Regions from separate parts of the Chryseobacterium sp. HR92 genome, predicted to be linked through region 1. Evidence: riboswitches for the same ligand, from Rfam matches in the RefSeq annotation. Region 1 holds a riboswitch; each other region holds the start of a gene.
What was found. Region 1 has a riboswitch for S-adenosylmethionine ahead of SFA27_RS20520 (alpha/beta fold hydrolase). Riboswitches for the same ligand answer to the same signal wherever they lie in the genome.
Positions count from the first base shown of each region.

Region 1 (3,212 bases):
TTTTGAAAATTTCAGATTCTATAATGTTTTTTGTTTTTTCGTCCTGTGAAGAAGTTACCACGATGTTGACTCTGTTTTCTCCTGCTACCTGATTCAAAAGCAATGGGAAAACATTGTTTCTTGCCAGCTCAGCAAAGACTTTATTGAAATCTTCTGCTACAAAACCGATAACAGAGACATTATTGATACTGTAAATCTGGGAAACTTTTCCTGATTTTCTTTCTGCTTCAAATTCATCGATAAGACAAGCTACTGCTTTTTCTGCATCATTTTCCTGAACCAGAATAGAAATTCCGTTTTCTACGGCTTGCTGAGAAATTACTCCTACACTGATACGCGCTAAAGTAAGCGCTTTAAAAATTCGTCCGTCAATTCCGATTTCTCCCAGGAAATCTTCTCCTTCAAATTTGACGATTGATCTGTTCTTCAAAAATTTTATTTCGTTAGCATTTTTCATTACTTCTGTAAAATGTTTTTAATGATATTATTTAATTGTTGATATTCCATTAGGAAGGCGTCATGCCCGTGTATAGATTGGATCTCGTAATAAGAAACATCCTTATTTTTCTCTTTTAAGTTTTCAAAACACATTCGGATTTCAGAAGCCGGGAAGAATAAGTCTGTATCTACGGAGATCATGTGCATTCGTGCCTGTATGTTCTCCATAGATGATTCATCAGCATTGATATTCATCAAAAGATGATTCATCAGCTTGTAAGCTTTTAAACTAAATCTTTCGTTTAGTGCATTACCATGATAAATCAACCAGTCTTCTGATTCCAGGCGTTGTTTTTCCTGGTTATATTGGTTTTGAAATCTGTCATTGAGCGATTGTGGTGTTCTGTAACAAAGCATAGCATGAATTCTTGCTTTCTGTAATGGTTCCTCTTTATCATTCAATAAAAATTTCTGAACCAGACATTGTGCATGAAGCCAATCGTGTGTTCTGTAATCACAGGCTATAGGAATAAATATTTTTGCGAGGTCCGGCTGCTTGGCAAGCATTTCCCATGCTATTCCTCCTCCCAGAGAGCCTCCGATAATGGCGTATAGATTTTTGATATGTAACACTTCAAGCCCTTTCAGAAATATCGCAGCGATATCTGAAGGCGTGAAATCTTCATAATCTTCAATTAAAAAATCGTCATATCCGTTTCCGGGTATATTGAAGCACAGAACAGTATATTGATCAGTATCAACAATCTGATTTTTTCCTACCAATTGTTTCCACCAGCCTTTTTCTCCGGATACATCTGAGTTTCCGGTAAGAGCATGATTGATTAAAATGATAGGTGCTGTAAACAGATCTTTCCCAAAAAGCTGATAGCTTAACAGGATATGGTATTCCTTTTGGGAATTGGTTTGATACGAAAGATTAATATAGTTTAGTTCTGTTTTCAATTCTATTATATTTTATATACAAATACAATTGAAAATGCCACAGGAAATGGCTGAAAAGAACTTCAGTAAGTTATCTGTCCAAAATACTTTGGTAGAACGTAGCACCTTCTTTGCTTGCGCAAAGGGTTGCTAAGGTTTCATAGGGTCTAATCCCTCAACCTTTCTTGATAACATTTTCAATATTTGAATGAACGAATAGTGCAAAGGTAGTTCTTTTCTTTTAATTTTTAAAAAAAATTATTTTAATATTTAAAAAAGCCCTTAAATACAAGTATTTCAAGACCATATTAATAATTGTTCAGATGAAAAAAATTGGAATTATTTTTCAAAAAAACTAACTTCGTATGGAAAAATGATGAGATATGACCGCCGAAAAAGAAAGATTACAAGATACCAAATGGAAAAACTGGGGACCTTATGTAAGCAACCGACAATGGGGAAATGTACGTGAAGATTACAGCTCAAACGGGAATGCCTGGGATTTTACCAATCATAATAACGCCGAAAGTTATGCTTACCGTTGGGGAGAGGAAGGCATCGCTGGAATTTCTGATGTAAAACAGTTGTTCTGTTTTGCTTTTTCATTCTGGAACAGGAAAGATAAAATGATAAAAGAACGGTTCTTCGGATTGAGCAACCCACAGGGAAATCATGGGGAAGACATCAAAGAAATCTTTTATTACCTGGACAATACACCTACTCACAGCTATATGAAAATGGTGTATAAATATCCTATCAATGAGTTTCCATATGATGAACTTCTTGCTGAAAACGGAAGACGCAGTAAAAAGGAACCGGAATATGAGATTTTCGATACCGGAATTTTTGATAACGATGAATATTTTGATATTTTCATTGAATATTGTAAAGCTGATCACAATGATATTCTGGCCAGAGTAACTGTCTGTAACCGAAGCCAGCATGGGGCTCCCATTGTAGTGGCCCCTACTGCCTGGTTCAGAAACAACTGGAAATGGGGATACAATACCTATAAAGGAGAACTGAATGCTTCTCATGACGGAAGTATTAACATTGGGCATGACAGTATTTCTATCAAAAAAATCTATACCCGGAATTCAAATGCACAAAGTATATTTTGTGACAATGAAACCAATACGTCCAAGCTTTACGGAACTCCTAAAACGGAGAATATGTATTTCAAAGATGGCATCAATAACTTCATTATTCATCAGGGAAACACTGTAAACTCTGAAAAAAAGGGTACAAAAGCTTCTTTTCTGATTGATGAAATTGTAGGAGCAGGCGAATCTAAAATTTTTGAATTCAGATTATGTCCTGATAAAACGGATGAACCTTTTGAAAATTTTGATACTATTTTCGATACCCGACAAGCTGAAGCTGAGGAGTTTTATAACGATATTCAGAATGATACTGTCAATGAAGATGAAAGAAATGTTCAGAGACAGGCTTTTGCCGGACTTCTCTGGAATAAGCAATTCTATCATTACAACATCGGAAAATGGCTGAAAGGTGATCCTAACTTTGAAGCTCCGAGAAATTTCAATGAATATGTAAGAAATACGGAATGGAATCACCTTCACAATAAGGATATTATTTCCATGCCTGACAAATGGGAATATCCATGGTATGCTACCTGGGATCTGGCATTTCACTGTGTACCTTTTTCCATCATTGATGCAGAATTTGCCAAGGGACAACTTTTGTTGCTTACCAAAGAATGGTACATGCATCCCAACGGACAGCTTCCAGCTTATGAATGGAATATGAGTGATGTGAATCCTCCTGTACATGCATGGTCCTGCTTCCGTGTTTTTAAAATTGATGAAAAA
Region 1 covers NZ_CP139139.1:4,533,730-4,536,941, forward strand. Annotated here, with positions in the region: gene SFA27_RS20515 (ACT domain-containing protein) at 1-457, opposite strand, end outside; gene SFA27_RS20520 (alpha/beta fold hydrolase) at 457-1,401, opposite strand; SAM riboswitch class I at 1,469-1,575, opposite strand; gene SFA27_RS20525 (MGH1-like glycoside hydrolase domain-containing protein) at 1,764-3,212, shown strand, end outside.

Region 2 (3,212 bases), 860 kb from region 1:
AAATCCAGCACTCGCGTTGATAGAAGTTTCCTGTTTGAGTTTATCAAATCCAAGAATTCTGGCGGCTTCGCTATCATTACTGAATATTCCTTTGGTAACAATCTTTGAGCCGGAAGTAGAAATATCCGCATATGAATTATTGAAATACTGCTGCTGAAGCGAAGGCGCTCTAAACCCTGTTCCAACCGCTGCTCTTACTGCATAATTTTTCACGAATTCATATCGTATGGCCAGCTTTCCGTTCAAGGTATTCCCAAAATCTGAATAATTTTCAAATCTGGCAGCGGCATCAATATTTAATTTTTTATCTAAATCATACGAAACATCAGCATACACCGCAGTGGAATGTCTGTCTTTCTTCAATGCATTGTTGGGAGAAAAACCGATAAAGGATTGAGATCCTCCTGCGCCAAGTACTGTGGATCCTTCAGTGGCAACGTTTCCATTGATATCATATTGGGTATAAGATGCTTCATCGCCGGCTTTGATCTCATATTGTTCAAATCTGAATTCTCCACCGAATGCGATATTGAAACGGTTTATATTTTTGGAAATATCAAGATTCACAGTATTCTGAAGGAAACTATGAGCGCCTGCGTAAAAACGGGTTGGTGATTTTGACCCGAGAGAAGCATTGTTGGTATTGCTCACATTATAATTGAAGGTATTGCTCCCGAAGGTATTGCTTAAGTCAAATAGCCAGTTATTAACATTATATTTAGCCCCTACAGCATAAGAAACATCATATACCTGAGATCCAAGAACTGCCTGAAATCCGTTTGGATAAATGGACGCAACTACATTGGATGTTTCGCTAGGAAGTCTTCTGAAACCAAATCCTTTTCCTTCTTTGATACTGAAACCTCCGAAAGAATATACTTTAAAATTATCATTAAAAGGATATTCTGCATTGAAAAACAACTGTCCCTGTCTGATCTGGGCATCTCCGATCTGAAAATTGAAATCATCACGGGTCAATCCTCGTTCCTTTATCTTCTCATCATCCGCCGCTCTTGCTGCAGCGGGATCATCAGCAAATGCATACGCAAAATTATTCCCGAAAATATCGAGGTCATGGTTTTGAGTTCTTGTGGTTTTGCCCCTGTGGCTTAACTGCAGGGAAAGGTTGATATACCCGTCTTTTTTTCCTAATGAAGTTCCATAATTGACTCCCGCCTGATAAGTATCCCCATCATTTCTTCCGGTCAATCCGTAAGTAAGACTTGCTGAAGCACCTGGATTTTTTTTAAGAATAATATTGATTACTCCTGCAATGGCATCAGAACCGTATTGTGCTGCTGCACCATCCCTTAAAACTTCTATTCTATCAATAGCAATCACAGGAATTGTGCTCAGGTCTGTTCCTACAGAGCCATTTCCCACTGTATTCTGATAGTTGACCAAAGAGGTTGTATGTCTTCTTTTTCCATTCAGCAATACAAGAACCTGATCTGGTCCCATTCCTCTTAAGGTTACGGGGTCAATATGTTCGGTTCCATCAGAAGCTGACTGTCTCACTGCATTAAACGATGGGATCACATAGTTCAGAAGATCCTGAGCTGTCATTTGCGGAGAACTTCTTTGGATTTTGTCAATACTGATAACATCTACAGGAACCGGTGTTTCCAGTTTTGTTCTTTTGACATTACGGTTTCCAACGATGATAATATCTTCTATTTGCTTTCCTTTTTCCTCATTCTCCTGAGCAGCAACCCAAATTGCTCCAAGCAATAATACAGCTGTACTTAATTTTTTCATTTTTGTTCTTGCCAATTAAATAATAACGGTCTGGCGGATATTTCCGCAGCGATTACAAGACTTCAAGAAATGGAATTCATATAAGAATATTGACTTCACTTATCTCCCCCTCAGGGTTGGAATTAGCACCTTTACACTTCTCGAATTGTGCAGGTTGCTAAGGTTTCTTTGGGCCAAATCCCTCCACCTTTCTTGATAAATCTACTGCAAAAGTAGACTAATTTTCTTAATATACAAAAAAGGCAAATCTGCAATACTGCAAATCTGCCTTTTCGTTTATTTAACAATCATCTTTTGAATGGCGGTTCCTGTTTCCGATTTCAGCTGTATCAGATAAGTTCCTGCCGGATAATTGACTTTCACTTCATAAGTTCCGTTTTCTTTATTTAGCTTGAATGAATCCAGTTTCTTACCGGTCATATCAAAAATCAAAATTTCTCCGTTTTTCGCTTTACTGAAAACTAATTTTGCAGTTCCGTTTTGTATCGGATTCTCAGCAATCTGAAGGGATAATTTATTTACAGCGTTTGTATCAATTGCCGACAAGGCACCAGCATAATTCCCGAAGATTCTGAATTCTCCCGGCTGTAAATTGATTGGGGCTGTTGTGGAAGCTACATTCGAAATAGTATCATCCATTAGGTTTTGCCATTGCCCTGTGTAAGGAAAGAAAGGAACAACGTTTTGTGCTGATGTGGTGTAATTGGCCAGTACTACCACATTTTTTATTCCGGTTGTAATAGCCGGATCATAGAGATAAATTCTCGTGATCAATCCATCCGGATCATTAGTCAGATTATTGGATTCTATACTGTATGTTTTAGTTTTAAAAATCTGATGAGTATTTCTGATCGTGATTATTTTAGCCCACGTGTCATATATTGATTTTCTGTTTACATTGGTATCGTATCCCAGAGTAAATGCAACAGGTTTTTCATCGGTTCTGCACCCATTATTGATGGTACCGTCAGCACATCTGTTGATACTGAACTCATAGCCTAATTCCCCAAACTGCCAGATCATTTTCGGACCAGGAATGGTAAAGAAAGTTGCTCCGAAAGTTTTCATTCTTTCAAGAGCAGTATTAAGATTTTTAACATCGTAACTTCCATTAACGGCTCCGTAAGCAAGGTTTTTAAACATAAGCCTTTCTTCATCATGACTCTCTCCATACCCTACAGCTCGCATATTGGTAAAACCATGAAGACTGTGGTTCATTCTGTCATAATTACTGTTGTCTTTATATCCCATGGTATTCTGGTTATAAGGATCAGTTTGTTTATTCCAAAGCATTACTCCTTTCCCTTCTGCTACTCTGTAATTGGCCCATTGCTGTTCTTCTGCATCCGTTCCCAGATGCTCAAAGATCATGTAAGAATTGGGATCAATGGCCCATTGTCTTTCTGCATAATGTTTCATGATATCCACTCTGTCCTGTTGATAGGCATTGGTGC
Region 2 covers NZ_CP139139.1:222,433-225,644, reverse strand. Annotated here, with positions in the region: gene SFA27_RS01040 (TonB-dependent receptor plug domain-containing protein) at 1-1,758, opposite strand, end outside; SAM riboswitch class I at 1,855-1,960, opposite strand; gene SFA27_RS01035 (alpha-amylase family glycosyl hydrolase) at 2,035-3,212, opposite strand, start outside.
Region 2: it holds a riboswitch for S-adenosylmethionine, as region 1 does, so the genes downstream of both, SFA27_RS01040 (TonB-dependent receptor plug domain-containing protein) here and SFA27_RS20520 (alpha/beta fold hydrolase) in region 1, are expected to answer to the same signal.

Region 3 (3,212 bases), 930 kb from region 1:
ATAATCTGTCCTGCCCCAAATCAAAAGTTAAGCCTGATTTTGCAAAATATCCACGTCCGTATCTATCGGTATGACTTGTTAAAAGCTCATCCTGCTGGCCATTCAGCATACTTTCACGGTAATTTTGACCTACGTTCAGCTGCCATCCGAAATATTTATTTCTTGCATTTAAATTAACAGAATTGGTTGTTCTGTTTCTGTATTTATCATAATTCGTGAAAGAATAATTCCCGGAATAAGTTGCTGTTAAATATTTATTGGCGTTTTTATTAGTGATAATATTCATGATCGCACCTCCGGAAGTAGCCGGAAATTCAGCGCCGGGCTGGGTGATTACCTCAATTCTTTCTACAGAGTTGGCGGGCATTCCTTCAAGGAAGGAGTTTAATTCATTGGAAGTGATGTTCAAGGGTCTCCCATTCAGATACACTTCAAGCATTTTTCCCTGATACATCATTCCTGCGATGTCGGTAGATACAAGTCCCGGAAGTTTTTTAATTCCCTCCATAACATTTCCGTTATTCAGCTGAGGTTGTTCAGAAAAGTCAAAAATAGTACGGTCTGCTTTTTGTTCAACGGCTTTTTTAGTTTTGGTGATCACTACCCCTTCAATTTGTTTTTCCTGAGGTTTATTACTTTTCTCCTGCGAGAAAACAAAAATAGAGCCTAATAAAGATAAAGCGAAAATCGTTTTTTTCATAATGTTTTTACTGATATCCGGTTAGACGCTGAAAAAGATAATTTGTTACGCTAAAATTGTGAAAATCGAAAAATTAAGCTAAAATTTTTTTTATTTCCGAAATAATTATATCTTTGCCGGGTAATTATCAAGAATCTCTAGATGGGATAGCAACCTGCAAAAACAAGCAAGGTGCTGCAATCGATAAGCCGGATCTTCCGGAAAAAATGTTTATCATTCTATCATTACCCATCTTGAATTTTTGTTTTAAAGTTAAAACCAAATGTTTAAAGACAAGGGAAATCACCTTACATCAGTTATTTTTTATTCCTCGGATCATGAAGTGAATCTTCATTATTCTGATATGTTTTCATGCCATTTCTATATGCGCATGTGTTGTTGCTGCTAGCACTTTCTATTTCTAAAAAATAATACAAACATTCCGATCATCAAAGGTAACCTTACAATTAAGGCTACAGGGTTTGTATTGCTCAAAAAAACAATTTTTAACAACAAAAAGTAAACAACCAACAACATGCATAATTTCAAAACAAAAATATTTATTCCTTCTTTCGCGCTTATCTCTACATTTTATTACGCACAGACGGACACTTTACAATCTAAAAAAATAGATGATGTAGTCATCCTTGGATCAAGAGGTTCCGGAAGATCACTCACAGATACGCCCGTTCCGGTAGATATCATTAATATATCAAAAATTTTAAAACAAAGCCCGACGAACAATATCAGCCAGGCTTTAAATTATATTGTCCCTTCATTTTCATCCACTTCACACACGGTGAACGATGGAACTGACTTTGTAGATCCTGCTCTTCTAAGAGGGTTGGGTCCTGATCAGGTTTTAGTGTTACTCAATGGAAAAAGACGATATCAGTCTTCATTGATTAATGTAACGCTTACACCGGGAAGAGGCTCTGTAGGAACTGATCTTAATGCTATTCCCGCTTTTGCTTTGGAAAAAATTGAGGTTTTAAGAGACGGAGCTTCTGCTCAATATGGTTCTGATGCCATTGCAGGAGTAGTTAACCTGGGATTGAAAAAAAGATTAGGACTTTCCGGACAGGTATTTCTCGGTGGATATGCTTCGCCTGTTGCTAATAATTTCTCAGGAGGAGTTGACGGACAGACTATTTCTGTAGATCTTAATTATGGAGCGAAAATTGGAAAATCCGGATTTATTAACGTGACAGGTTCTGCGCAATACCGTGATCCTTATTCCAGAGCGGGAGTAAGGGAAGGAGATATTTTCAATGCGTATAATGCTATTAATTACAGAGCATTACAGGACGGAGTTAATATTGATGGTTTGTATAAAAATATTACCAACACTTCCAATACTCAGCAGATTATCAATACGGTAAAACAATATGCGACTAAGGTTGGTTATTTTGGAACTGATTTCCAGTCTCAGATCTCAGGGGCAAACAGTATTTCTGATCTTCAAAAAATATTAGGTAAAGATTTTACGTCCCAGGAACTTAACTACAGAGGATTGGAAAGAAAAGATTTCAGCCTGAGAGCAGGACAGTCTAAGCTACAATCGGGGCAGCTCTTCTTCAATTCTGAAATTCCTGTGAATGAGGATTGGAAAGTGTACTCATTTGGAGGCTATAGCTACCGTCTTGGAAATGCCGGAGGATTTTACAGACTCCCAAATACGGAGAGAAACATCAATGCAGTTACTCCCAATGGATATCTCCCTCAGATTGAAGCAGCTGTAAATGATTATTCTCTTGCTGCCGGAATTAAAGGAAAATGGAATGGCTGGAATGTGGATTTAAGTAATACATTTGGGAAAAATACCTTTGGTTTTGGGGTTGTAAATACCTTTAATGCCTCACTTACAGACAGCTCTCCAAGAACTTTTGACGCCGGAGGATCTGAGTTTTCACAAAATACCGTCAATCTTGACTTCTCCAAAAAATATGATGTACTGAAAGGATTGAACATTGCTTTCGGAGCTGAATACCGACACGAAAATTATAAAGTGAACGCCGGAAATGAAAACTCTTATGCTTCTTATGATATTTATGGTCGTGTGGTAACTACCAAAACTCCTGAAAATGAAAAAGTAACCGATTTCTTCGGAAGTATAAGACCAGCCGGAGCTCAGGTTTTTCCAGGCTTTAGTCCGGAAAATGCAGTTTCCGGAAACAGAAACAGTATTGCGGCTTATGCTGATGCAGAGCTGGAAGTTACTGACGGATGGTTGTTGGAAGGTGCTTTGCGATATGAGAATTATTCAGACTTCGGATCTACATTCAATTATAAGGTGGCAACCAATGTAAAACTGGCTCCCAATCTGAACTGGAGAGGTGCTGTTTCTACAGGATTTAGAGCACCTTCTTTAGCGCAGATCTATTATAGCTCTACTTCTACACTGATTCAGCAGGGAAAAACTACACAGGTGGGTACTTTCAGGAATAATTCTGAAGCAGCGCAGGCATTGGGTATTCCGAAATTAAAACAGGAAACCTCACAATCCTACAGCACAGGAATTACATGGAAGATT
Region 3 covers NZ_CP139139.1:297,766-300,977, forward strand. Annotated here, with positions in the region: gene SFA27_RS01375 (outer membrane beta-barrel protein) at 1-700, opposite strand, end outside; SAM-I-IV-variant riboswitch at 820-917, shown strand; gene SFA27_RS01380 (TonB-dependent receptor plug domain-containing protein) at 1,215-3,212, shown strand, end outside.
Region 3: it holds a riboswitch for S-adenosylmethionine, as region 1 does, so the genes downstream of both, SFA27_RS01380 (TonB-dependent receptor plug domain-containing protein) here and SFA27_RS20520 (alpha/beta fold hydrolase) in region 1, are expected to answer to the same signal.

Region 4 (3,212 bases), 160 kb from region 1:
AAAGAGAATTTCTCTGAAAGATACAAGAGCAATCATTGATGCCATCATTGATGGTTCTATCGATAATGCTCCTAAAACTCAGGTTCCAATTATGAACCTTGAGATTCCTACTGAATTACCAAACGTTTCTACAGGTATTTTAGATCCTAGAGAGACTTACGAAAGTGCTTCAGAATGGGAAGAAAAAGCAAAAGATCTTGCTGCAAGATATATCAAAAACTTTGAGCAGTACTGTGATACTGAAGAAGGTAAGAAGTTAGTGGCTTCAGGACCTCAGTTACAGGAACAAACTATCTAATAGTTTATCAATACCATACAGAAAAGCCTCATCATTGATGAGGCTTTTTTATTTTGGTTTTTTATTTCTCAAATATTAACGCGTTAAATGGATAAGAATTGAGTGAATTATTTTCTTGTATCTATAATTATCTATGAAAATCTGTGCGATCTGTGGGAAAAGGATAAACTATAATTACTTCAAACTCAGTATGGCCAGCCTATATCCATCCATTCCAAAGCCGGATAAAACTGCATCCGTATTAGCTGCCGTCACAGACTTCTGTCTGAATTCCTCTCTTTTATAAATATTGCTGATGTGAACTTCTACTTTTGGTTTTCTGATGTTTTTCAAACAGTCAGCAATGGCATAAGAATAATGGGTAAAAGCTCCCGGATTAATCACTACAGCATCAAAATCATCTTCCTGAAGTCTGTTGATAAGCTCTCCTTCAATATTCGACTGGTAATATTTTAATTCATGAGACTGAAACTCGGATTTTAAAATTTCCATATAGCTTTCCATAGAAACAGTTCCATAGATTTCAGGTTCTCTGGTGCCTAACAGGTTGAGGTTAGGTCCGTTTATAATTAAAATTTTCATACTATAAAATTAAAAACTTTTTTGAATTAAATGATCAAAAATTTCAGTATAGATTAACGTTCGTTTAATTATATTATTAATAATGATATTTGTCATGTTTGATAAAATGATAACGGCTGCAACTCCTTATAGTAATGGGTTTTATTATAATCTTATGTTAAATTTTGAAAATTTATCATGAAAAAAATATAAGTCTACTTGTTTTGTAGACTAAAAGTTTTTAGATTTGCAACCATATTTCGATCGGCTTATAAAGAAAGATGGAGGGAACTGACCCAATGATATCTTGACAACCTACCCAATGGGCAAGGTGTTACGTTCAGCCTTTTTAGGAAAAATAAGCATTTGGTTTATCGTATTTATCGATGCCCTTTGCTGACTTTTCTGCAAAGGGCAAAATTTTAATATATGATAAATAAAATTGATTATGATTAGTAATAATTTATTCACTTCTAAAGCCTGGATACCTCCGGTTGCTGCATTTTTTCTGGGAGTGACCAGTATAAGTGCACAAAATTCCAGACCGGAAAAAGATAGTCTTCATGAAAAAGAGATTGATGAAGTAGTAGTGGTAGCGTACGGAAAAGCTAAAAGAAATAGCTATACCGGTTCTGTAGCTACAATTTCAAGTGATAAGATTAATAACAGACCTGTTACAAATATAACAAAAGCACTGGAAGGACAGGTTCCCGGACTTCAGGCGGTAAGCTCTTCAGGACAGCCGGGGGATACAGCATCAATCAGAATTCGTGGAATTGGCTCTGTAAGTGCTTCGAGTAGTCCATTATTTGTAGTTGACGGAATGCCTTTTGATGGAAACATCAATTCTATAAGTCCAAACGATATTGAATCGATCAGTGTTCTGAAAGATGCTACGGCAAGTTCATTATACGGTTCCAGAGGAGCAAACGGTGTGATCATTGTTACCACAAAATCTGGTAAAAAAGGTGATGCAAGAGTAAACTTTAATATAAGCCAGGGTTTCTCAAGCAGAGCGGTAAAAGATTATGAACAGGTAAATACAGATCAATATTTTCAGTTATATTGGGAAGCATTGAGAAACGGATATAAATCCAGCCAGATTTCGTCTCAGCAGGCTGCACAAATGGCAACTGACAATTTGATAAATTCATTGGGAATTAATCCTTATGGATCAAATTATGCAAAACCAGTAGGAACAGATGGGAAGCTTTTGCCGGGGGCAACTGCTTTATGGAATGACAACTGGAAAGATATTCTGCAAAGAGTAGCTTCGAGAAATCAGATAGATCTGGATTTCAGCGGAGGAAGTGAAAAAAGCAATTACTTTTTCTCTTTGGGCTATCTGGATGATAAAGGAATTGCCATCGGATCTGGTTTTAAGAAGTACAGTACAAGATTAAAAATCAATTCTGAAGTTAAAAAATGGTTAAATGTAGGAGCAAACCTAGCGTATACAAACAGTCTTCAGGAAGCACCTCCTTCATCAGATTCCAGAACGGATAATATCATTAATGCAGCGAGAGTGATCCCGTCTTTTTATCCTTATTATGAAAGAAATGCGGACGGAAGTTACAAGCTGGATGCAATTGGAAATTACATCTATGATTTTGGAAAATACAGACCAACAAATGCTTTGCAAAATGAAAATGCCGCTGCAACCTTACCTTTAGATAAAAATGAAAACCGGGAAGATAACTTTTCGGGGAAAGGTTTTGCTGAATTTACATTTTTGCCTGAGCTGAAATTCAAAACAAGCTTCTCTGTTGATCTGGTGAATTATAACGGTCATTATTATACCAATCCTTTGTTAGGGCAAGGTACAGAAATTGGTGGTTCTGTGACGAAAACAAATTCCAGAACACTTTCCTATACGACGAGTAATATTTTAACCTACGATAAAAAATTTGGCCAGCACCATATCAATCTTTTGGGAGGGCAGGAATTTTATCATTATGAATATCAGACAATTTCAGGAAACAGAAGTCAGTTTTCATTGCCTTATTATTATGAACCGGATGCTGCAGCTTTGTTAGGCGGTTTTAGCGGAAACAGTGACAAATTAGGTTTGTTGAGCTTTTTAGGAAAAGCGGAATATGATTATCAGAATAAATATTTTGTTTCCGGATCGGTGAGAGCAGATGGTTCTTCCAGATTCTCTCCTGAAAACAGGTGGGGAACTTTCTGGTCAGTAGGTGGTTCATGGAAAGCATCCAATGAAGATTTTATTAAAGAGTTAAATTTCTTTAACCAGTTGACACTTCGTGCAAGTTATGGAGGTCAGGGAAATGACAAGCTAAGTAATTATTATGCTTACCAGAGTTTGTATGCTTTTTACAATAATTTAGGAGAA
Region 4 covers NZ_CP139139.1:4,694,282-4,697,493, reverse strand. Annotated here, with positions in the region: gene pckA (phosphoenolpyruvate carboxykinase (ATP)) at 1-298, shown strand, start outside; gene SFA27_RS21300 (type II 3-dehydroquinate dehydratase) at 473-880, opposite strand; SAM riboswitch class I at 1,126-1,224, shown strand; gene SFA27_RS21295 (SusC/RagA family TonB-linked outer membrane protein) at 1,308-3,212, shown strand, end outside.
Region 4: it holds a riboswitch for S-adenosylmethionine, as region 1 does, so the genes downstream of both, SFA27_RS21295 (SusC/RagA family TonB-linked outer membrane protein) here and SFA27_RS20520 (alpha/beta fold hydrolase) in region 1, are expected to answer to the same signal.